One region of the Serratia sp. FDAARGOS_506 genome, then DNA from elsewhere that is predicted to be linked to it. Evidence: predicted binding sites of a transcription regulator. Region 1 holds the regulator's gene; each other region holds the start of a gene.
What was found. Region 1 encodes Fur, which represses iron uptake genes when iron is present. Its sites were predicted from a motif close to ATAATAATGAGAACNACTATCAA; they were not measured.
Positions count from the first base shown of each region.

Region 2: the regulator Fur is predicted to act here: its motif matches at 2,762-2,784, upstream of ftnA (non-heme ferritin).
Region 3: the regulator Fur is predicted to act here: its motif matches at 5,665-5,687, upstream of EGY12_RS00810 (Nramp family divalent metal transporter).

Region 1 covers NZ_CP033831.1:2,639,635-2,647,047, reverse strand. The annotation lists gene seqA (replication initiation negative regulator SeqA) at 1-156, opposite strand, end outside; gene ybfF (esterase) at 381-1,154, shown strand; gene ybfE (LexA regulated protein) at 1,411-1,698, shown strand; gene fldA (flavodoxin FldA) at 1,963-2,502, shown strand; gene fur (ferric iron uptake transcriptional regulator) at 2,832-3,278, shown strand; gene EGY12_RS12825 (beta-N-acetylhexosaminidase) at 3,523-6,180, opposite strand; gene chiQ (ChiQ/YbfN family lipoprotein) at 6,194-6,520, opposite strand; gene EGY12_RS12815 (OprD family outer membrane porin) at 6,567-7,413, opposite strand, start outside.
Region 2 covers NZ_CP033831.1:3,372,192-3,379,604, reverse strand. The annotation lists gene EGY12_RS16425 (YebY family protein) at 87-428, opposite strand; gene copD (copper homeostasis membrane protein CopD) at 498-1,379, opposite strand; gene yobA (CopC domain-containing protein YobA) at 1,382-1,798, opposite strand; gene ftnA (non-heme ferritin) at 2,091-2,609, opposite strand; gene EGY12_RS16405 (DNA polymerase III subunit theta) at 2,954-3,184, shown strand; gene pip (prolyl aminopeptidase) at 3,218-4,171, opposite strand; gene dksA (RNA polymerase-binding protein DksA) at 4,366-4,791, opposite strand; gene EGY12_RS16390 (carbon-nitrogen hydrolase family protein) at 5,162-5,908, shown strand; gene exoX (exodeoxyribonuclease X) at 5,935-6,603, shown strand; gene EGY12_RS16380 (S9 family peptidase) at 6,639-7,413, opposite strand, start outside.
Region 3 covers NZ_CP033831.1:98,696-106,108, forward strand. The annotation lists gene EGY12_RS00785 (LysR family transcriptional regulator) at 10-879, shown strand; gene EGY12_RS00790 (alpha-keto acid decarboxylase family protein) at 876-2,537, opposite strand; gene mgrA (L-glyceraldehyde 3-phosphate reductase) at 2,726-3,715, shown strand; gene EGY12_RS00800 (hypothetical protein) at 3,740-3,940, opposite strand; gene EGY12_RS00805 (DUF2502 domain-containing protein) at 3,939-4,349, shown strand; gene EGY12_RS00810 (Nramp family divalent metal transporter) at 4,390-5,625, opposite strand; gene EGY12_RS00815 (NupC/NupG family nucleoside CNT transporter) at 6,003-7,190, shown strand; tRNA gene EGY12_RS00820 (tRNA-Ala) at 7,309-7,384, opposite strand.

The DNA of each region.
Region 1 (7,413 bases):
GGACTGCGGCGCACTGGCAGCAGGCAACGCGCGCACCGGTTGCCCTGCGGTGAATTTCAACATGCGGCGTAAAATATCGGACGCGCTTTCACCGATGTGTTGCGTGTGGCTGGCAATATAACGGTAAAGCTCTTCGTCGACTTCAATAGTTTTCATCTTTATCCAATACTGTTTTTTCTACTTAGAACCTGAAGCCAGATCCTGCATTCAAGCCATGGGATTATAAGGTTAAAAGCGCTGGGGCGAACACAACAATGTGCCTCCGGACGGAAAATGCAGACTAATACCTATAGCCGGCGCTGCCAAGCCCGCGCCGCGAAAATTCCGCATGATTCATCGTGCGATTCAATCATGATACCCTAATCTGAATCTCTCTCAGCATGAACTTCGCCATGAAATTACATTATCAACTGCTGGCCACCGAGTCAGACGCGCTGCCGGTGCTGCTGATCCACGGGCTGTTCGGCAATCTGGACAACCTGGGCGTGCTGGCGCGCGATCTGCATAAACAGCACAGCGTGATCAAAGTCGATCTGCGCAACCACGGCCTCTCCCCGCGTGCCGACGACATGAACTATCCCGCCATGGCGCAGGACCTGCTGGCGCTGCTCGACGAACTGCAGCTGGAGAAAGCGATCGTCATCGGCCATTCGATGGGCGGCAAAGCGGCGATGGCGCTGACCGCCATCGCGCCCGAGCGCGTCGCCAGGCTGATCGTTATCGACGTCGCGCCGGTGGATTACCAGGCCCGCCGCCACGACGAGATCTTCGCCGCGCTGAAGGCCGTCAGTGCGGCCGGCATCACCCAACGCCAGGCGGCCGCTCAGCTGATGCGCGAGTACCTGCAGGAAGAAGGCGTGATCCAGTTCCTGCTGAAGTCCTTCCACAACGGCGAGTGGCGCTTCAACCTGCCGGTGCTGATCGAACGCTACGAAGACATCACCGGCTGGCAGGAAATACCGGCCTGGCCGCACCCGACCCTGTTCATTCGCGGCGGCCTGTCGCCGTACGTGCAGGACAGCTACCGGGCGGACATCGCCCGCCAGTTCCCGCAGGCCCGCGCACACGTCGTCGCCGGCACCGGCCATTGGGTGCACGCCGAAAAACCGGAAGCGGTGCTGCGCGCCATTCACCGTTTCCTCGACGAAGCCTGAAAAACGCGCTCACCTGGCGAAAAAACGCGCTAAAGATAACGGCTTAGCGCGTTTGCCCCGCAGTTAGGCATTGTCGTCGCTCCATCTGCTGGGGTAATATGGCGCGCTATAATTTTGCCGCCGCGCCAGCGCGTTCGCGAACGCCGGTTCGGGGGTAAATTTGGGTTAGGGTTTATTGGCCCGAAGTGTGTTAACCGATGCCTCCGGAAGCGTGCGAGCGCTTTTTGATGCAAACTCCCTTGCAGTACCGCTACCTATGGCAAAAGAACAAACGGATCGCACGACGCTGGATCTGTTCGCAGATGAACGCCGTCCGGGGCGCCCGAAAACCAACCCGCTTTCCCGCGATGAACAGCTTAGAATCAACAAGCGCAATCAGTTACGGCGCGATAAAGTGCGTGGATTGCGGCGCGTAGAGCTGAAAATCAACGCGGATGCGGTGGACGCCCTGAACAAACTGGCGGAACAGCGCAACATCAGCCGCAGCGAACTCATCGAGCAGATGCTGTTGGCGCAACTGGCGGAAGAACAGCCGGAACATTGATCTCTTCGGCCGCACGCGCGGCGCGGCGTTAAGGACAACGCCGGATCGACCACGCTTTTCTTCATTCTCCGGCATCGCATAAATGCGATAAAACCCCGGCGCCACTTTCTGGCATGATACGCATTTACCGGTAAGAGACTGCGCCTGTCGGCGCCCGCCCCGGAGGCGAAAGGCTCTTGCCATGGCATCATTTTAATCGGCGTCAGCGGCGGCAGTGCCGGCGTCGAGTAATGCAATTACTTGAATTTAAAGGTTATACGCGATATGGCTACTGTAGGCATTTTCTTTGGCAGCGACACTGGCAATACCGAAAACATTGCCAAAATGATCCAGAAAATTCTCCAGAAACAGTTTGGCGACGACGTCTCTGAAGTGCATGACATCGCTAAAAGCAGCAAAGAAGACCTGGAAGGGTTCGATATCCTGCTGCTAGGTATCCCGACCTGGTACTACGGTGAAGCGCAGTGTGACTGGGATGATTTCTTCCCGACGCTGGAAGAAGTCGACTTCAACGGCAAACTGGTGGCGCTGTTCGGCTGCGGCGACCAGGAAGACTACGCGGAATACTTCTGTGACGCGATGGGTACCATCCGCGACATCATCGAACCGCGCGGCGCGGCCATCGTGGGCCACTGGCCGACCAAAGGCTACCACTTCGAGGCCTCCAAAGGCCTGGCGGACGACAACCACTTCATCGGTCTGGCGATCGACGAAGACCGTCAGCCTGAGCTGACCAACGAGCGCGTGGACGCCTGGGTCAAACAGATCGTCGAAGAGCTGAGCCTGGCCGATATCGTCGGCTAAACCCCGGCACTGGCGAAAGGTTGAACAAAGGCCCTGTAAAGTGCATAGTGTGCCCACAGGGCCGTCATCGGCAGCAGGGATTGCTGCGATAGAAGCTACAGATTTGTAACTTCCCACCCCGTCACGGTAGACTGAGATATCGGTTTATCCCACCCATCAAGGCGTTGCATGCAAAACATGCAATAGTGCAATTATATCTTTGTTAACAACCGGCGGTTTCCATTTAGTACAACCGGTTCTATAATGAGACGCATTAACTCTTTGTGCCGACCGATGCCACAGGCGAGTACGCCTCAACTTGATTAGCATAGTAACAGGACTGAATTCGCATGACCGACAACAACATCGCATTGAAGAAGGCCGGCTTAAAAGTCACGCTTCCGCGACTCAAAATCCTGGAAGTACTGCAAAATCCGGAATGCCATCACGTCAGTGCGGAAGATTTGTACAAAAAACTGATTGATATGGGCGAAGAGATCGGGTTGGCAACGGTTTATCGCGTACTGAACCAGTTTGACGATGCGGGCATTGTGACACGTCACAATTTCGAAGGCGGCAAGTCCGTGTTCGAGCTGACCCAACAGCATCACCACGATCACCTGATTTGCCTGGACTGTGGCAAAGTGATCGAATTCAGCGACGAATCCATCGAAGTGCGCCAGCGTGATATCGCCAAGCAACACGGCATCAAGCTCACCAACCACAGCCTGTATCTGTACGGTCACTGTGAAACCGGTGACTGCCGCGAAGACGAAACGCTGCACGACAAGAAATAAGCCTGACCGGCTATGAAAAACCGCCTCACACCGAGGCGGTTTTTTTATGCCCGCCGTGCAACGGGCAAAAAAATCCCCGGACAAGCCGGGGAAAATCATGTCATGAAATATCACAATTGCAGCGGCACAGCGACTCCACGTACTCCTCTCACTTCAACGTCCGCCCTACGCCGACACGCGCGGGCGAACGCATTCCCCCTTCGTTATACGGCCGCCGCCAGGGCAGCAGGCCATTGCACCGAGCTTAGACCTTCTCGGCGCGGCTGTAGCGCTTGCCGTCCGGGCTGACCGAACGCACCTGAACGTCACCCGAGACCGTCGGCTTGGCCTTGGCGTCATAATGTTGCCACTGCTTACCGCCGTCGGTGGAGTACTCGATGCCCAACCCTGGCAGGGCGATATTCGCCTCCAGCTTGCCGCCCGCTACGCGTGCGCCCGGCACCGGCAGACGGTAAGCGACGCCGCCTTTGTCCAGCTTGGCCAGTTCACGCTGCCCCAGGATATTGGCGAAGCGCAGCCAGTCTTTCTCCAGCGTCTTGGTATCGACAAAGTGGGTTTCCCCGCCTTTGTATTCGCGGCCGGCGCGATAGTCCTGCTCCCAACCGGCGCGGTGCCAGGCGCGTTCAGCCACCGACAGCGCGCGTGGGAAAATCATGTATTCCATCTGCGGATCGGTGCGCTGGGTTTCGCTCCACAGCTGAGCGGACAGCCCGTAGGCGCCCGGCCACGGCTTGTCGCTCTTGGCGTTGAAGTGGTTGCCGTCGCGGTCGACCGAGGTTTCCGCGTTCTGCGGCATGTTATCCGGCGCGAAGCTGAACACTTTGCGCTCGTCGCTGAAGCGGGTGCCCCAGTAGTAACCGCGCTCGTCCGGGTTCACCTCGTACGGGAAGTCCATATAGACGTAGTCCGGGTTGGAAACCACCACTTCATACCCTTTGTTGGCCCAGTCATTGACGCTATCGAAACCGCCCCAGTACAGGGTATCCCAGAAGTTGACGCCCACGCGCGAGGTGGCGAACGCCTTCGCGTTCTCGGCGTCTTTCAGACCATCCTGCCAGGCCTGCATTCTGTCGATGCCGTGCGCCTTCACCAGCTTGCTGACCTCTTGGCCGAAGTAGCTCGGCAGGTGCTCCATGTCGGCCACCTTGCCTTCTTTGATCATCGTCTGGCACACCTGCGACTTGGCCCACGGCTTGTCTTCGTTGCTCTGATCGATGATGCCTTTGCCCGGCTCCGGTTTCGCCTTGTCGGTGTAGCCGGCGCCCAGGCGAATGTTTTTCGCTTCGTCGCCGCCGAAGTGCCAGGTCTTGATCGGCTGACCGGCCTCTTTATGCATCTGCGCGATCTCGCCGATTACCTTGTCGACAAAGCGCTGGGAAGAGTCCAGGCACGGGTTCAGATAGCTCTGGCGGTTAAAGAACTGCACGGAGGTGGTGTTGGAGGTATCGGTCGGATCCACCAGGCGGAATTCGTTGGCCTCCTGCTCTTTCCCGGCGGCATGCAGCTTTTTATAGCGCGCTTCCATCGAGACCACCGCGGCGCGGGCGTGCGCCGGCATGTCGATCTCCGGGATCACCTCAATCTGGCGCGCCTGGGCGTATTTGATGATGTCGATATAGTCCTGACGGCTGAAGAAGCCGCCGTAGACGTCCGGCCCTTGGCCGTACTGAGGCAGCAGGCAGGTGGTTTCGCTCAAATCGTGGCAGCGCTGGCCGCCGACTTCCGTCAGCTCAGGCAAACCGGGGATCTCGATGCGCCAGCCTTCGTCATCGCTCAGGTGGAAGTGGAATTTGTTGAGCTTGTAGGCCGCCATCTGATCCAGCAGGCGCAGCACCGCGTCCTTCTTATGGAAGTTGCGCGCCACGTCGAGGAAAATGCCGCGATACTGGAAGCGCGGCGCATCGCTGGCGTCCAGCGTGGCAATCTTGCCGCTGCCGTCGCTCGGCACTAACGACAGGATCGACTGCAGCCCGTAGAACACCCCGGCCTGATCGAAGCCGATCACCCGGGCCTCTTTCTTACCAATTTTCAGCTCATAGGCGCCCGGCACCGCCATCGCGCCTTTAAACTTGCCCGGCTGGATGTCGGTCTTGATCGGATAGCCGTTGGCCTGAACCGGCACGCCCAGCAGTGCGAAGCGCTGGTTGACGACGTCCGCCGCCGGCTTGACCAGCGTGCTCAGATCCGGCGATACCCCTTGGCGCAGATCGGCGTCCTGTGCGTGGACCTTCACCTGCATCGGCGTCGGCACGATCTGGCCGCGCAGTGCGCCGGCAGGCAGCGTCTGCAGATCGGCATTGCTGACAAAGCGCGAAGCCGGCGTCATCAGAATGTTTTTGTCGTCCTTGGTACGCTTCCACTGGTCGCCGGTGAACGGCGCCACAAACTGATCCAGGTTTTCGGTGTCGGTATTCGCCAGCATTTTCGGCTTGGCGTCGCCGGAAGTGGCATACCAGCGCGGCAGGAAGTCGTTTCTGAACAGCTGCCAGTATTCAGCGACCACCGGGATTTCCACCGCCTTCCCGGCCGGGAAACCGCTGAATTTGGCGGTCGGCTCCAGCTTGTACAGATCGCCGGTGAGGTGGGCGATCTTGAACTGGTCGTTGTCTACCCGCAAGGTCTGGCGCGGGCTGTGGAAATAGATGACCCAGTCTTTGCCGTCGATCGCCTGGCCGTCGTTGCTGAGGGTGAACAACACCCGGTTGCAAGAGGCCCAGTCGGCGCCCAGCGCCGCGCAATCCACGCCGTTTTCGCCGGCGCGGTTATCCAGCATTTTCACGTTCAGCTTCAGCTGGCTCAGCTGATCCACCAGCTGTTGATCGGCCATGGCACTTCCCATGCCGCCCAGGAATCCCATCGTTGCCGTCAACGCGGCTAATGCGCTCAGTTTGAATGCGTTCATGTTCTCGTCCTTCTTAATTATTGTTATCGCGAATTTCTTGCCACAGCTTGCCGCACTTGGCGTCGTAAGCCTGTCCGTTACCGCTGTGAACCGCCATAATGCAGTTCTGATAATCCATCACCCGCACCGTTTCCTGCGCGGCGAACTGCTGGTGCTGCTTCTCTTGTTTCAGCACGTTCAGCACCGCCTTGCAGGGCTGCAGACGCTCCGGCGAACCTTCGGCGGTGTTGATACAGGCGCTGTAAGCCTGTTTTAATTTGGCGTCTTCCGGCGGCGCGGCGGGTTGTGCGCAGGCGCTCAGGGCCGCGGCGGCCGCCAACATCAGCATGATTTTTCTCATCGTTGAATTCCCTTAACTGTCCCCGGCGGCGAGGCCGGGGAACGCCTCAGAAGATGGTGAATGGCGCGATGACCATGAACTTGACGTCTTTCTCGTCCTGGAAGATGTTACCGTAACCGCCACCCCAGCTCGGGATGTTGGTGTGGTTGTCATATTGGGTGTAGTGCAGCTTGAGCAGGGTGCCCTTGGCGCGCCCTTCCTGGATGGTGTACATCGCGTCCAGGCTCCAGGCGCTCTCTTTCAGGCGCTGGCTCTGATCATAGATCGGGTTGGTGCTCGGCTTGGCGTCCCAGGCGTAAACGTAGGAACCGCCGACCGCCATGCCCGGCAGGTTCCAGTTGCTGAGGTCATACATCACGCCGGCGTACACCGCTTTCTCGCCGTTGGCGTTAAAGTCGGAGCGGTTATCCCACCACACGTCCAGACGACCGTTGGATGAGGCGTAGGTCGGGGTCATGCGCTGCAGGAAGAAGCCCTGGTTGCCTTCCGCCTTGACCATGGTGCCTTCCAAACGCCAGTTGAACTGCCCGGTGGTGTAACCGAAGGTCAGCGCCTGCAGCCAGGCCAGGCCGTCGTAGATGCTGTTCGGATCGTTCTTGTTGCTGATGCGGTCTTCCGCACCGTAGAACTGGTAACTGGTGGTCAGCGGATTGCCCAGCACATCGAATTTGTAAGACGCCTTGGTGAAGTATTGATTCACATAACCCTGAGCCTGGCCGAAGGCGGCTTCCAGCACCAGATCGTTTTTGAAATCGTACTTGGCGCCCAGCGAGTGCAGGTAGGAGACGCGGGTTTTCTTATCGTTCTGGCGGAAGTCGTCCATCTCGATATGCCACGGCGCCTTGTATTTGTCGGTCCACATGTAGGAGAAGCTCAACGCACCGGCATCGCCG
Region 2 (7,413 bases), 730 kb from region 1:
CCGCGTGATAGTTTCGTGACGAAATAACTATGCGGCAAATGCGCATCAATCCGCGTACGTTGGGCAAGGCGTTGGCAAACAAGCGGTTAGTCAGCGCACAGCTTCTCGGCGCGTTCGATAAACGGCGCCAGGCTCATTTTTTTCCCCGGTTCGGCAGGGTCGTCCAGCAGGAGCACCTCCAGCGGTTGCGCGCGCTGATGGCCCTTCTTCACCTGCTGCTCCGCTGCGTCGTTGAGCGGGTATTGCATCAGGGTGCTGTTATTCAGCACGAACAACGCGCCGCCGCTGCGGCACTGCAGCGTCACTTCTTCCTTGGTGAACGCCCACTGTTTGCCGTATTCCAGTTTGGTGATGTTCACCAGTTTGTCTGCCGCCAGCGCGCCGGTCGCGGTTGCCAGCAGCGTAATGCCGAGTAATACCGATTTCATGTGTTAGCCTTAAGGTTGCTATTCGCGTCGATTTTCCCGCAGCTTGCCTGGTTGCGGCAAGCCGAAATGTCAAACCGGCGCATAGGTTGCAAATAAACTGACCAGCAGCAGCACCGCCATCCCCAGCCCGACTTCGAGCCAGCAGGCCAGCACCACGCCGCGCTGCGCCAGCGCCGGCACGCGGCTCATTGCCGGCACGACGGCGTAGCGATTGGCCAGCGCCACCATCACCATCAGCGCTACCAGCGCGGTTTTAATTAGCAGCAGGCGCTGATAAGGCGAGCCGAGGTTGAGCGGCCAACCGCCGAGAATGATCAGGCTGTTGACGATGCCGGTGACGATCACCGCCGCCACCGCCAGGTGCCCCCAGCGCGAGAAACGGATCAGCGTGGTGATAGCGTCGCTGCGCCACTGCGGCGGTTGCAGGTAGCGCAGGCAAACCAGCAGCGGCGCCAGGCTGCCGAACCAGTAGCCAGCGGCCAGCAGGTGTACCGCATGGTTGGCGCGGTGCAGCGCGCCCAGAGTGCCTTCGTGCATCGCCGCGTGGCCGATGAACGCCAGGCTGACCAGCAACAGCGCCGAACACAGCGCCAACGCCTGCGCGCGCGGCCTTTCCGGCAGCAGCAGGCTCAGGATCGCCAGCAGCGACAGGCCCAGATGCCAGCGCCACACCTCGCCGAAGGTGGTGCCCAGCACCGCCCACCAGACCTCCAGCCGCCAGGCGTCTTCCCAACCGTCGCCCATTTGCCCGGCCTGAATGGCCAGCAGCGCCACGGCGGAAAGCCCGGCAATCCAGGTGCCGGCAAGCAACAGCGGGCGCACATCGCGGCAGAGGATCGGGGAGAGGCGCTGCGGTGACAGTAAGGCGGTGAACAGACTGATGCCGAACATCAGCATCACCGCCGCAAAGTGCACCAAGCGACACAGAACGAACAGGGTCGCCAGACTCACGATCAGTTTACGGTGAAGCTGTACTGGCCTTTGGTTTTATGCCCGTCGACCGAAACCACATGCCAGCTGACGTTGTATTTGCCCGCGCTCAGCTCGCCTTCGATCGGCACGTTGACCTGGGTGTTATTGTTCGGATCGAGCTGCAGCTTGCCGGTTTTCACCACGGCGTTGTCGGGGCCGGTGATTTTCACGCCGCTGAAGTTCGGCTCGATGCCTTCGGAGAAGCTGAGAGTCAGCGCTTTCGGCGCCGGGCTGACGCTGGCGTCGGCCTTCGGCGTTTCCACTTTCAGATGGGCGTGCGCCAGCGCTTGCTGCGAAGACAGGCCGACGAACAGGACGAAAACGGTGGAAAGCAGGCGACAGGAGGAACGAATTTTACCGATCACAGTGGTATCCCTTAACAGTATAAAGAGGGTCATAAGGGTTAAGGCCACAGCCAAGGCGATGTATCAGCGGCCCCAACCCACCGCAAATGATTGCGCCACGGGTAAACAGAAAAACGGGTTGTATCGGCTAACCCGCTGTTTTGACTCTACCATCCCTGTAGCGTATCGCGGTAAATCATAACGACCACGCTGCGGCAAGTCGAGCGCATCACTGGCATTTTGCGATCCGGCAGCACGTATCGCCGCATAACCGCGATAAACGCAGGGTAAAAAAAACCGCGCGTCAGGCTCGGCCGCGCGCGGTTTTTCGATGCTCTGGTGCGGATTAAGCCTGGCCGTTGCCGCCCTGGCCCATCGCGCCCATTCTCTTCAGATCTTTGTCGATGAAGAACAAACCTTTGCCGCTGGTGCCCACCAGCGCCAGCTTATCCAGCACAGATTTGAACAGTTTCTCTTCTTCGTGCTGCTCCGCCACGTACCACTGCAGGAAGTTGAAGGTGGAGTAATCGTGTGCGGTCATGGCGGCGTGCGCCAGTTCGTTGATCTGGCGGGTGATCAGCTGTTCGTGTTCGTAGGTCTGCTGGAACACGTCCGCCAGCGATTCGAACGTCACCGGCGGCGCGGCGATGGTGCCCAGCAGCGGCAGAGAGCCGGTGTCGCTCAGGTAGTCGAACAGGCGTTGCATATGCTGCATCTCTTCCTGAGAGTGCTCTTTAAGAAATGCGGCGGCGCCTTCAAAGCCTTTATCGCTGCACCATGCGCTCATCTGCAGGTACAGGTTGGCGGAGTAGAACTCCAGATTCAGTTGCTCATTCAGCTTTTGAGTCATTTCTTGCGTCAGCATAATGATTCCTTTTATTTTGCAGGTCATGAATTTAATTTCCGCGCATTATGCCCTGCTGTTGCAAGAATAAAAACACCTTATTTACACCCAAATCACATTAATTATAAAACCCATATATATCAATAAATTAAAATATCATCACCGCATTGTAAATTAACATGATAATTATTTTCATCTTTTATTTTAATCAAAAAGCGAATCATTCTTATTTAAAAGAATAAATAGATTGCATTACTCCCGGATAAATATCGCCCGCGGCAGCGGCGCAACGGGCTTGCCAAGCGCCGCCGGGTGGATTACCTTCTGCGCAGGTTCAAAGCGGCAAAGTAAGTAAGGAGCATAGCGTGGGTTACAATCTGGCCGAGCTGTCCAAAGAAGAGATGGACCGGGTGAACGTGGATCTCGCCGCCTCAGGCGTGGCGTACAAAGAGCGCTACAACATGCCGGTGATCCCGGAAGTGGTAGAGCGTGAGCAGCCGGAAGCGCTGCGCGATTATTTTCGCGAGCGCGTGGCGCACTACCGCGCGGAATCCCACAGGTTTTCGCGCCTGCCGTACGAGCCGAAGGTCAAATAACAAAAAACCCGCCGTTACGGCGGGTTTTTTACGTCACTTGCCGGCGAACCGGTCGGTGGCGATCATCAGCTGGTGCAAGATGCCCGGTTCGTCATAGGAATGCCCCGCCCCTTCCACGATATGCAATTCCGCTTCCGGCCAGGCCTTGGCCAGATCCCAGGCGTTCTGCACCTGGCAGGCCATGTCATAGCGGCCATGGACGATCACCGCCGGAATATGGCGGATCAGCGGCACGTTGCGCAGCAGCTGGTCATCGCTCTCCAGGAAGCCCAGATGGGTGAAATAGTGGTTTTCAATGCGGGCGAACGCCAGTGCGAAATCATCCTCGCCGAACGAAGCGGATTCGCGGCTCGGCAACAGCGTGACCGTCTCCCCTTCCCATACGCTCCACAACTTGGCCGCTTCGAGCTGCACCTGCGGATCGGCTGAAGTCAGCCGCTGCCGGTAGGCGGCGATCACGTCTTTACGCTCTTCCTCCGACAGAATGGACAGCACGCGCTCCCATTTATCCGGGAAGAAGCGTGAAGCGCCGTCCTGGTAATACCAATGCAGCTCCTGTTTACGCAGGGTGAAGATGCCGCGCAGCACCATTTCACTAACGCGTTCCGGGTGAGTCTGCGCATAGGCGAGCGCCAGCGTTGATCCCCAGGAACCGCCGAACACCAGCCATTGATCGACGCCGGCCATTTCGCGCAGCCGCTCGATATCGGCCACCAAATGCCAGGTGGTGTTGTTGTCCAGGCTGGCGTGCGGACGGGAGCGGCCACAGCCGCGCTGATCGAACAGCAGCACCTTGTAGCGCTCGGGATCGAACAGCTGACGATGATGTGGGGAGATGCCGCCGCCCGGCCCGCCGTGAATGAATACCGCCGGTTTACCGTTCGGGTTGCCGCTCAGCTCCCAGTAGATCCGGTGGCCATCCCCAGTGTCCAGCCAACCGCTGTCGTATGCCGCTAACGGCGGGTACAAACCTCGTAATTGTTCCATGGCGCTTTCCGTCTCTCTGTGAGTCATGCTTTCATCAAAGCGGAAGCCGCCCGGCAGGTCAACGGTAAAACCCGAAAACTCGAACGCGCGCCGAGAACTCGGCGCGCGTTTGCTCAAAATCACAACGACCTGTCTGCAAAATACCCACAGGCCCAATCAGTTGAGGGGCTCATTCGCCCCCCGGCGGGACTCAATTAGCCACCTTTGCGCATATGCGGCTCGCGCATCTCCTGTGCGGTTTTCGCCTCGATGCTCAGTTCCGCCGTCGGGCGCAGCAGCAGGCGCGCCAGCCCGATAGGTTCGCCGGTTTCCCGGCAGTAGCCGTATTCGCCGTTTTGCAACCGCGCCAGCGCCGCATCGATTTTCGGCAGCAGGCGGCTTTCGCGATCCAACTGGCGGAACAGCAGACGCAGATCCTCTTCGCGCGCCGCCTTATCGGCCTCGTCGCCCGTCGCTTCGCCGCCGTCGATCTCTTGTTTCAGCTCATCGATGTGCAGCAGCAGCTTTTGCCGCTCGTCCTGCAACAGTTGGCGGAAAAACGCCCGTTGAACAGAGTTCATATAATCAGAATCCGGCATGGCCAGCAATTGCTGCGCATCCGGTAACGTCATGACTGTCATTGCGCTCTCCCAACACTTAAAAGTGTAATATTATAACATAATATTTATTATTAGCACCCGGTCATCCAAAAACAAAATTTCACGCACAAACAGCCAGTTAAACAAAACCCGCACTTTGCCACTTGCATCCTCTTGGCTTTAGGCGGTTAATGGCCGAGCAAGCCACCCAATCATAGGTAACGAGAGGCCATCATGAGTAAGGGAATGGATAGCAAAAAGAATGCGAAGAAAAAGCCGTTGAAAACCCCAGCCGAGAAACGTGCGGAGAAACGCGCGAAAAAAGCGCATCCGTCTGGTGAGTAAGCGTCCTTCTATTCGTCATTAAACCCGCCTAGGCGGGTTTTTTATTGCCTCACAGGAGAGATGGCCGATGTTCTGCCCCACCCTTGCCGCCGCCCAATACCCCACTGCTGCGGCCGATATCGCCTGTAACCTTGAACGTCACCTTGAATTTGTTGCGCAGGCAGCAGACCAGCAGGTGCAGTTGCTGGTTTTTCCCGAGCTGTCGCTGAGCGGCTACGAGCTGGCCTGCGCCCCCGAGCTGGCGCTGACTCAGGACGATCCTCGCCTGCTGCCGCTCAGCGCAGCGGCGCATGCGCGGCAGATGACGATCATCGTCGGCGCGCCTTTGCGCAGTGGCCCAGCATTGCATATCGTCGCATTGATCTTTCACCCCAACGGCGCATTGACTACCTATACCAAACAGCATCTGCACGGCGCGGAACAACAATACTTCTCGCCCGGTAATGGCGGCTCGTTGCTGGAATTCCATCACCACAACGTCGCGCTGGCTATCTGTGCCGATACTTCGCAGCCCGACCACGCAAGCGCCGCCGCACGGGCGGGTGCGCACATTTATGCCGCCGGCGTACTGGTATCTGAAGCCGGTTATGCGAAAGACAGCGCCGCACTGGCAGACTATGCCCGGCGTTACGGTATGCTCACGCTGATGGCCAACCATGCGGCACCGACCGGTGGCTGGATCCCGGCTGGCCGCAGCGCCATCTGGAATCATACGGGAGAGCTCCTGGTTGCCGCGCCGGATGACGCTCCAGGGCTGATCATCGCCGACAAGACTTCCGACGGTTGGCACGGCCGCCTGTGCCGGTTAAGCTGAGGGCTGACGGCAACGCGGAGGAAAACATGACGTTACGCGTAATAGATACCGAGACCTGCGGGCTGGACGGCGGCGTGGTGGAAGTGGCCTCCCTCGATCTGCTCGACGGTCAGTTAACCAACCCGATGAGCGATCTGGTCAGCCCGGATCGCCCCATCAGCCTCGACGCGATGGCGATTCATCACATCACCGAACAGATGGTGGAAGGCAAACCGCGCATCGCGGTGGCGATCGGCCGCTATCAGGGCAGCCCCTACTACGTGGCGCACAACGCCGCTTTCGATCGCGGCGTGCTGCCGGAGATGAACGGCGCCTGGATCTGTACCCTCAAGCTGGCGCGCACGCTGTATCCGGACATCAAGTACGGCAACCAATATCTGCGCTACGCGCTGAACCTGGACGTGCAGCTACCGGCAGACGCCACGCTGTACCCGCACCGCGCGCTGTATGACTGCTACGTCACCGCTGCGTTGCTGCAACGCATCATCAAGGATTCGGGCTGGACGCCGGAGCAAATGGTGCAGATCACCGAACAGCCGGTGCTGCTGAAGAAGTTCAAGTTCGGCAAGTATCGCGGGCAGGAGATCGATCGCATCGCCCAGGAAGATCCCGGCTATCTGCGCTGGATGCTGAAATCCATCGACGATCTGAGCCCGGACATGAAACACACGCTGAAATACTATCTGATTGGCTAACACAACGGGCGGCACAGGCCGCCCGCCGTTCGCCGTTACTCTGCCAGCGCCAGAATGAAAGCGTACTCCAGCGCAATATCCTCATAGGCCTTGAAGCGCCCGGACTTGCCGCCGTGGCCGGCATCCATGTCCGTATACAGCAGCAGCTGACGATCGTCGGTTTTCAGCTCGCGCAGTTTGGCCACCCATTTGGCCGGCTCCCAATATTGCACCTGCGAATCGTGCAGGCCGGTGGTCACCAGCAGATGCGGGTATGCCTGCGCCTTCACCTGATCGTACGGGCTGTACTGCTTGATGTAGTCGTAATAGGCCTGTTCGTTCGGGTTGCCCCACTCGTCGTATTCGCCGGTGGTCAGCGGGATGGACTCATCCAGCATGGTGGTCACCACGTCGACGAACGGCACCTGTGCCACCACGCCGTGGAACAACTGCGGCGCCTGGTTGATCACCGCGCCCATCAGCAAACCGCCGGCGCTGCCGCCCATGGCGAACACCCGCTTGCCGTCGCCGTATCCCTGGGCGATCAACGTTTCGGTCACATCGATAAAGTCGTTGAAGGTGTTCTGCTTGTTGAACAGTTTGCCGTCTTCATACCACAGCTGCCCCAGCTCGCCGCCGCCGCGAATGTGCGCCAGCGCGAACACGAAACCGCGATCCAGCAGGCTCAGGCGGCTGGCGCTGAACGCCGGATCCATGCTGCTGCCGTAAGAACCGTAGCCGTACACCATCAGCGGGTTGGCGCCGCGCTGGAAGCAGTCCTGGCGATACACCAGCGAAACCGGCACCTCGACGCCATCGCGCGCCTTCACC
Region 3 (7,413 bases), 2.3 Mb from region 1:
AGATAGGTTATGCACTATTCTCCGGAAGCGCTGCATGCGTTTGTCGAAGCCGCCGCCCTCGGCTCGTTTTCCGCTGCCGCGCGCAAGCTGCGCAAAAGCCAATCCACCGTCAGCACCGCCATCGCCAATCTGGAAGCCGACCTGGCGCTGACGCTGTTCGATCGCGGCGCGCGCCAGCCGGTGTTGACCGCCGCCGGCCGCAAAGTGCTGGGACATGTGCAGGCGATCCTCGCGGCCAGCGAACGGCTCGATGCCCTGAGCATTCAGCTGGCGGGCGAGGTTGAACCGCGCCTGAGCATGGTGTTTTCCGATACCTACCAGCCCAAGCATCACGACAGGCTGATGCAGCTGTTCGAACAGCGCTACCCGGAGATTGAGCTGGAATGGATGATCGCCGAGGAAGGCGACGTTATCGATCTGCTGCAAAGCGGCCGCGCGCATGTGGGCATGGTGGAGGTGCAAAAAAGTTATCCGCCGGATATCGCCTTCTCCCGGCTGCCTGAACAGACCGAAATGGGGCTGTTCGTCGCCCATCAGCATCCGCTGGCGCAGGTCGCCGCGCCGACGCCGGAGCAGCTGTCCAGCACTCGCCAGCTGATCCTGAATACCTACACCGGCGCCGAAGCGGCCAGACAGGGTGGCCTGGTCTGGTCGGCGCCCAGCTATCTGCTGTTGCTGGAGATGGCGGAACAGGGGTTCGGTTGGGCGGTACTGCCGCACTGGCTGGTGCAACAATACGGCCACGGCAAACTCACCCAGCTGCGGCCGCGCGGCTGGCCAAAACTGATTTCGGTGGATGCGGTCTGGTCCAAACTGACCCCGCCTGGCCCGGCGGGGTTCTGGATGCTGGAGCACCTGCTGGGCGATACCCTGCCTTAAGCGGCGGCGTTGCGTGCCTGAATGGCGCGTGAGACGGTATCGAGCAGTTCCGGCATGTCCATCTTCGGCAGCATCACTTCGATGAAGGCCAGCCGATCGTCGTCCGCTACCTCGCGCAGCGCCTGGCGCAGTCCGTCCGGATCGCTGACCCGCAACGCTTTCACCGGCCGCTCGCCGGCCAGCGCCGGCGGCAGCTGTGTCCAGTTCCAGCGCGCGATGTCGTTGTAACTTTGCTCCGGCCCGTGGATGGCGCGCTCGATCGTGTAACCCTGATTATTCAGCACGAAGATCACCGGCTTAAGCCCGTCGCGCAGCATCGATCCCAGTTCCTGTACGGTCAGTTGCGCGGCGCCGTCGCCGATCAGCAATATTGCCCGCCGCTGCGGTTCGGCGGTCTGTACGCCGAACGTCGCCGGCAGGGTATAGCCGATCGATCCCCAGAGCGCCTGCACGATCAGGCGGCATCCATACGGCAACGTCAGCCCCGCCGCGCCGAAACAGGCGGTGCCCTGATCGGCCAGCACGATATCCCCGGGCCGCAGGAAATCCTGTATCTGCCGCCAGAAGGCGTGCTGATCCAGCCCTTCCCCATCGGTTTCCGGCAGCGTCGGGCGGGCGATCGGCGGCAACGGCCAGCGTGACGCCAGCGACAGGCTCAGACGGTGCAGCGCCTGCACCGCCTCGCGCATCGGAATACGGCTAAAGCGCTGCCGCCCGACCCAGGCTTCGAACGGTTGAATGTCGATACATTTTTCCACCGGCAAATGATGCGTGAAACCGGCAGTGATGGTGTCGGTCAAACGCACGCCGACGTTGATCACCACATCGGCGTTTTCGATAAGCTGTTTCACCGCCGGATCGCTGGCGCCGCCGCAGTAGGTGCCGACAAACCCGGCTCGGTTCTCATCCAGCACGCCTTTGCCGAGCAGCAGCGTAGCGTGCGGGATATCGACCTCCTGCAGCCACTGCTCCAGCACCGCTTCGGCGCCAAAGCGATCGGCAAGGAAGTCCGCCAGCAGCGATACCCGCCGCGCCGACAGCAGTTTTTCGCGCGCTGCAGCGATAAATGCCTGCAATGCGCTGCGCGACAGTTTGGCCTGACGCAGCATCAGCGGCGCCGGTTTGGCCGACAACGGCGCTTGTGCAACGTCGCTGGGCAACATCAGGTAAACCGGGCGGTGCTCCAGCAAGGCGGCGCCGATCAGGCGGTCTATCTCCACGGCGGCGTTGTCGGCGGTCAGGTTGGCCTGCGCGACGGTCACCTCTTTGGCTATCCGGGCGAAGTGGGTAAAGTCGCCATCCCCCAGCGAATGATGCAGCAAATCACCGGCGCGCTGAGCGCGCTGCGCCGGTGTGCCGACCACGTGGATCACCGGCAGGTATTCGGCGTAGCTGCCGGCCACCCCATTCAACGCGCTCAGCTCCCCGACGCCAAAGGTGGTGAGCAACGCCGCCGCCGGTTTGCAGCGGGCGTAGCCGTCGGCGGCGTAGGCGGCGTTCAGCTCGTTGGCGCAGCCTACCCAGGTGATTTGTGGATGAGCGAGGACGCGATCGAGGAATTGCAGGTTGTAATCCCCCGGCACGCCGAAGAAATGACGGATGCCGATTTGGGCCAGACGATCGAGCAGATAGTCGGCCACCGTATAGGTCTGAGTCATGATCATCACCTGTCTGCAACTGAAGCGATTATATTAAGTATCGAAGATGCCGTTCAAATTTCGAACAAACGCTCCTGCCTCGATCGGCAACCTGGCGTTACATGCCGGCGCTGTGATCGCTCCCCCGCCAGTGCGGTGTGAAAACGTATACACTTAAAGCACTTCTCCTCTCGCCGATAAGGATAACTATGTCCTACCAAGCCTCCCCTACGCGTTATCAAGATATGGAATACCGGCGCTGCGGCCGCAGCGGGCTGAAGCTGCCCGCCGTCTCACTCGGGCTGTGGCACAACTTCGGCGACACCACGCTGTACGACAACGCCCGCGGTCTAATCCGTTGCGCCTTCGATCGCGGCATTACCCATTTCGATCTGGCCAACAACTACGGCCCACCGCCCGGCGCCGCCGAGGAAAATTTTGGCCGCATTATCAACGGCGATCTGCGGGCCTGGCGCGACGAGCTGATCGTCTCGTCCAAAGCCGGCTACACCATGTGGCCCGGCCCCTATGGCGACTGGGGCTCAAAAAAGTATCTGGTCGCCAGCCTCGATCAGAGCCTAAAGCGCATGGGATTGGAGTATGTGGATGTCTTTTATCACCACAGGCCGGATCCGGACACGCCGCTGGAAGAAACCATGGCGGCGCTGGATCTGCTGGTTCGCCAGGGCAAAGCGCTGTATGTCGGCCTGTCCAACTACCCGGCCGAGCGCGCGCGACACGCGTTCGACATTCTGCAGCGGCTCGGCACGCCATGCGTGATCCACCAGCCGAAATATTCGATGTTCGAACGCGGGCCGGAGACGGCGCTGCTGGAGACGCTGGCGGAGCATGGCGTCGGGTCGATCGCCTTCTCGCCGCTGGCGGGCGGCCTGCTGACCGACCGCTACCTGCACGGCATCCCGCAAGATTCCCGCGCCGCCAGCGGCAGCCGCTTCCTGCAGCCGGAGCAGCTGACCGCGGAGCGGCTGGACAAGGTGCGCCGCCTCGATGCGCTGGCGCGGCAACGCGGGCAGAAGCTGTCGCAAATGGCGCTGGCCTGGGTGCTGCGCGGCGATCGCGTCACTTCGGTGCTGATCGGCGCCAGCAAGAATGCGCAGATAGAAGACGCGGTAGGCATGCTGGCCAATCGTCATTTCAGTGAAGAAGAGCTCGCGCAGATAGAGCAAATTCTACTGTAACCGCTTACAAACATCGCCGTTCCATTAAGCGGCGATGTCCCAGAAAAATCTCAAATCTCGGCCTCCGGCGCCGTTTTCAGAGTTGCTCTCAGATTCAACCCTATGCGCCGGCGCTATGATGCCGATATTGCAGCAAAAATAACGATAAGGCCGCTTTTTAAACTGATGAACGCGCTTCATAAAGTGATCAACGGCCAGGCCGCGCAAGCGGAAAGGAGAAGTCATGTTTAAACCTCTGTTCTTGGCCGCCATCTTGGCGGCGACGGCGCTGCCCGCCGCACAGCAGGCTCACGCCGAAGGGCTCAGCATCGATCTGATGCCGGGCGTTTCATTGCGCATCGGCGATCAGGACAATCGCGGCCGTTACTGGGACGGTTACGACTGGCGCGATCGCGACTGGTGGCAAGGCCATCAGGGCCGCTATCTCGGCGACCGCAGCCCGCGTGGCTATTACTGGGACGGCTATCGCTGGCGCGACCGCGACTATTGGCGCAAATATTACTACTCGCGCGATGGCCGTTATTACAAGTGTGACCACCGTTGCGACAAGCATTACTGGAAGAAAGAGAAAAAACACCACCACGATCATGATCGCGATCGCTGGCGCCGCCACGGCGATGACGACCGCGATTAACGACGACGGGCCGGCACCATGCCGGCCCGCGCTGTTTTGCCTACATCACGCTGCCGATCAGCAGATAGCCGTTCAATCCCACCACCACCAGCACGATGAGCTTGCCCAGGTTTTGTACCACTGGACCGTTGACCATCTCCCCCATCAGCGCCCGATTGCCGGTGAAAGCCAGCAGCGGCACCAGCGCCAGCGCAATGCCGAAGCTGAGCAGCACCTGGCTCAGCACCAGAATGCGCGTCGCATCCATCCCCAGCATGATGACGATAAACGACGGCAGCATGGTCACCGCGCGCCGCAGCCACAGCGGGATATGGAAATGCACGAACCCTTGCATCACCACCTGCCCCGCCAGCGTGCCCACCACGGTAGAGGAGAGGCCGGCGGCCACCAGGCTCAGGCCAAACACGGTGGCAGCGGCTTGCCCGAGCAGCGGTTGCAGCGTCAGGTAAGCCACGTCAAGATCGGCGATGCCGCTGTGGCCGCTGAAATGAAACGCGGCGGCGGCGGTGGCCATCATCGCCAGGTTAACGAAACCGGCAATGGTCATGGCCACGGCGACATCGACTTTGGTGGCGGCATAGCGTTCCGCCTTGTCGTGCTCGCCGCCGATTTGGGTGAGCGACGAATGCAGGTAGATCACATGCGGCATGATGGTGGCGCCCAATACCCCGGCGGCCAGAAATACCGCATCGCCGTTAGGCAGATCGGGCAGCGCCATGCCCTTCAGCAGCGGCGCGACCTGCGGCTGGGAGAACGCCAGCTCGACGATATAAGCGGCAGCGACGAACAGCAGCAGGCCGCCAATCACCAGCTCCAGCGGCTTTTGCCCGCGCTTTTGCAGCATCAAGATTAAAAAGGTGGCGATGCCGGTCAGCACTGCGCCCTGCAACAGGGAAACGCCGAGCAGCAGCTTGAAGCCGATCGCCGCGCCGATAAACTCGGCCAGATCGGTCGCCATGGCGATGATCTCCGCCTGCACCCAATAGGCCCACACCGCCGGCCGCGGAAAGCGATCGCGAATATGCTCGGCCAGGTTTTTCCCGGTGGCGATGCCCAGCTTGGCAGACAAAAGCTGGATCAGCATCGCCATCACGTTAGCCCAAACCACCACCCACAGCAGGCTGTAGCCGAACGAGGCGCCGGCCTGGATATTGGTGGCGAAGTTACCGGGATCGATATAGCCGATAGCGGCGATGAAGGCAGGCCCCATCAGCGAGAGTTTGATTTTTCTGGCGGAGCGCCCAGAGGTGGTTTCAACCACGCGACTGTTCAGCATATGTTGAACCCTTACTGAAATTACGTTTATCTCCACTCTATATAAATGATAATAATTATCAAGCGCATTTAGAGCGGTAAAACTTATCTCTGTAATAGCCAACATTAACGGTTTTATCGAAGGGTTGAGCGCGGAGCTTGCCGATTTCCGTGCTTTTCTGATGGGATTTTGGCTGCAATACCCCTGAAAGACAGGTTAGCACAAGAATACGAATTTCCTATTGCTGCTTTAACATCTTGATTTTTTATGCTTTTGCGCAACACTTTAGGAGAATTCCCGCTATGATTTTCCATATTTGCAATAGAAGTCTCGTTTTTAAACGTAGCGTTACATAAAATGACAGCCGAAATTCAGCCTGCCTCAAATTTGGAGCAAACATGTCCCATATTGCGCACTTTGCGTTGGCGATAGTGGTGGTGGCGATCCTGGCCCTGTTGGTGTGCCGCGATCGCAAAAGCATCCGCATTCGCTATGTTATTCAATTACTGGTTATCGAAGTACTGCTGGCCTACTTTTTCCTGCATTCGGAAGCGGGTTTGGGCTTCGTAAAAGGATTTGCCGCGCTGTTTGACAAACTGCTCGGGTTTGCGGGACAAGGGACTGATTTCGTATTCGGCGGCATGGGCGACAAAGGCCTGGCGTTCTTCTTCCTGAAGGTGCTGTGCCCGATCGTCTTCATTTCGGCGCTGATCGGTATTCTGCAGTACATCAAAGTGCTGCCGTTCATCATCCGCATTATCGGTACCGTGCTGTCGAAAGTGAACGGCATGGGCAAGCTGGAGTCGTTCAACGCCGTCAGCTCGCTGATCCTGGGCCAATCCGAAAACTTCATCGCCTACAAGGATATCCTGGGCAAGATGTCGGAAAAGCGCATGTACACCATGGCGGCGACCGCGATGTCTACGGTTTCCATGTCCATCGTCGGCGCTTACATGACCATGCTGGACGCCAAGTTCGTGGTGGCGGCGCTGGTCTTGAACATGTTCAGCACCTTTATCGTGCTGTCGCTGGTCAACCCGTACGACACCAATAAAGAAGAAGAGCTGCACCTCGGCAACCTGCACGAAGGCCAGAGCTTCTTCGAAATGCTGGGTGAATACATCCTGGCTGGTTTCAAGGTAGCGATTATCGTTGCCGCGATGCTGATCGGCTTCATCGCCCTGATCGCCGCGCTCAACGGTGTGTTCAGCGCCATCTTCGGCTTGAGCTTCCAGGAAATCCTCGGCTACTTCTTCTATCCGTTCGCCTGGATCATGGGTATTCCTAAGCACGAAGCCCTGCAGGTCGGCAGCATCATGGCCACCAAGCTGGTTTCCAACGAGTTCGTGGCAATGATGGAGCTGCAGAAAGTGTCTGCCGAACTGTCGCCGCGCAGCCTGGGGATCCTGTCGGTGTTCCTGGTCTCCTTCGCCAACTTCTCTTCCATCGGCATCGTGGCCGGCGCGATCAAGGGTCTGAACGAACACCAGGGCAACGTGGTGTCGCGCTTTGGCCTGAAGCTGGTGTACGGCTCTACGCTGGTCAGCATCCTGTCCGCTTCCATCGCAGGCCTGGTGCTGGGCTAAGCCTCGAACCCACTGCGATACCAAGGCGCCTGCGGGCGCCTTTTTTGTTGGCCGGCATTCGGCGAAGATGAAATGACGCAAAGCAAAAAGCCGACCCTAAGGTCGGCTTTTTAAATGGTGGTGGAGCTAGACGGGATCGAACCGTCGACCTCTTGCATGCCATGCAAGCGCTCTCCCAGCTGAGCTATAGCCCCACAAAAGTGGTACGCTTTGACCGGCGTTA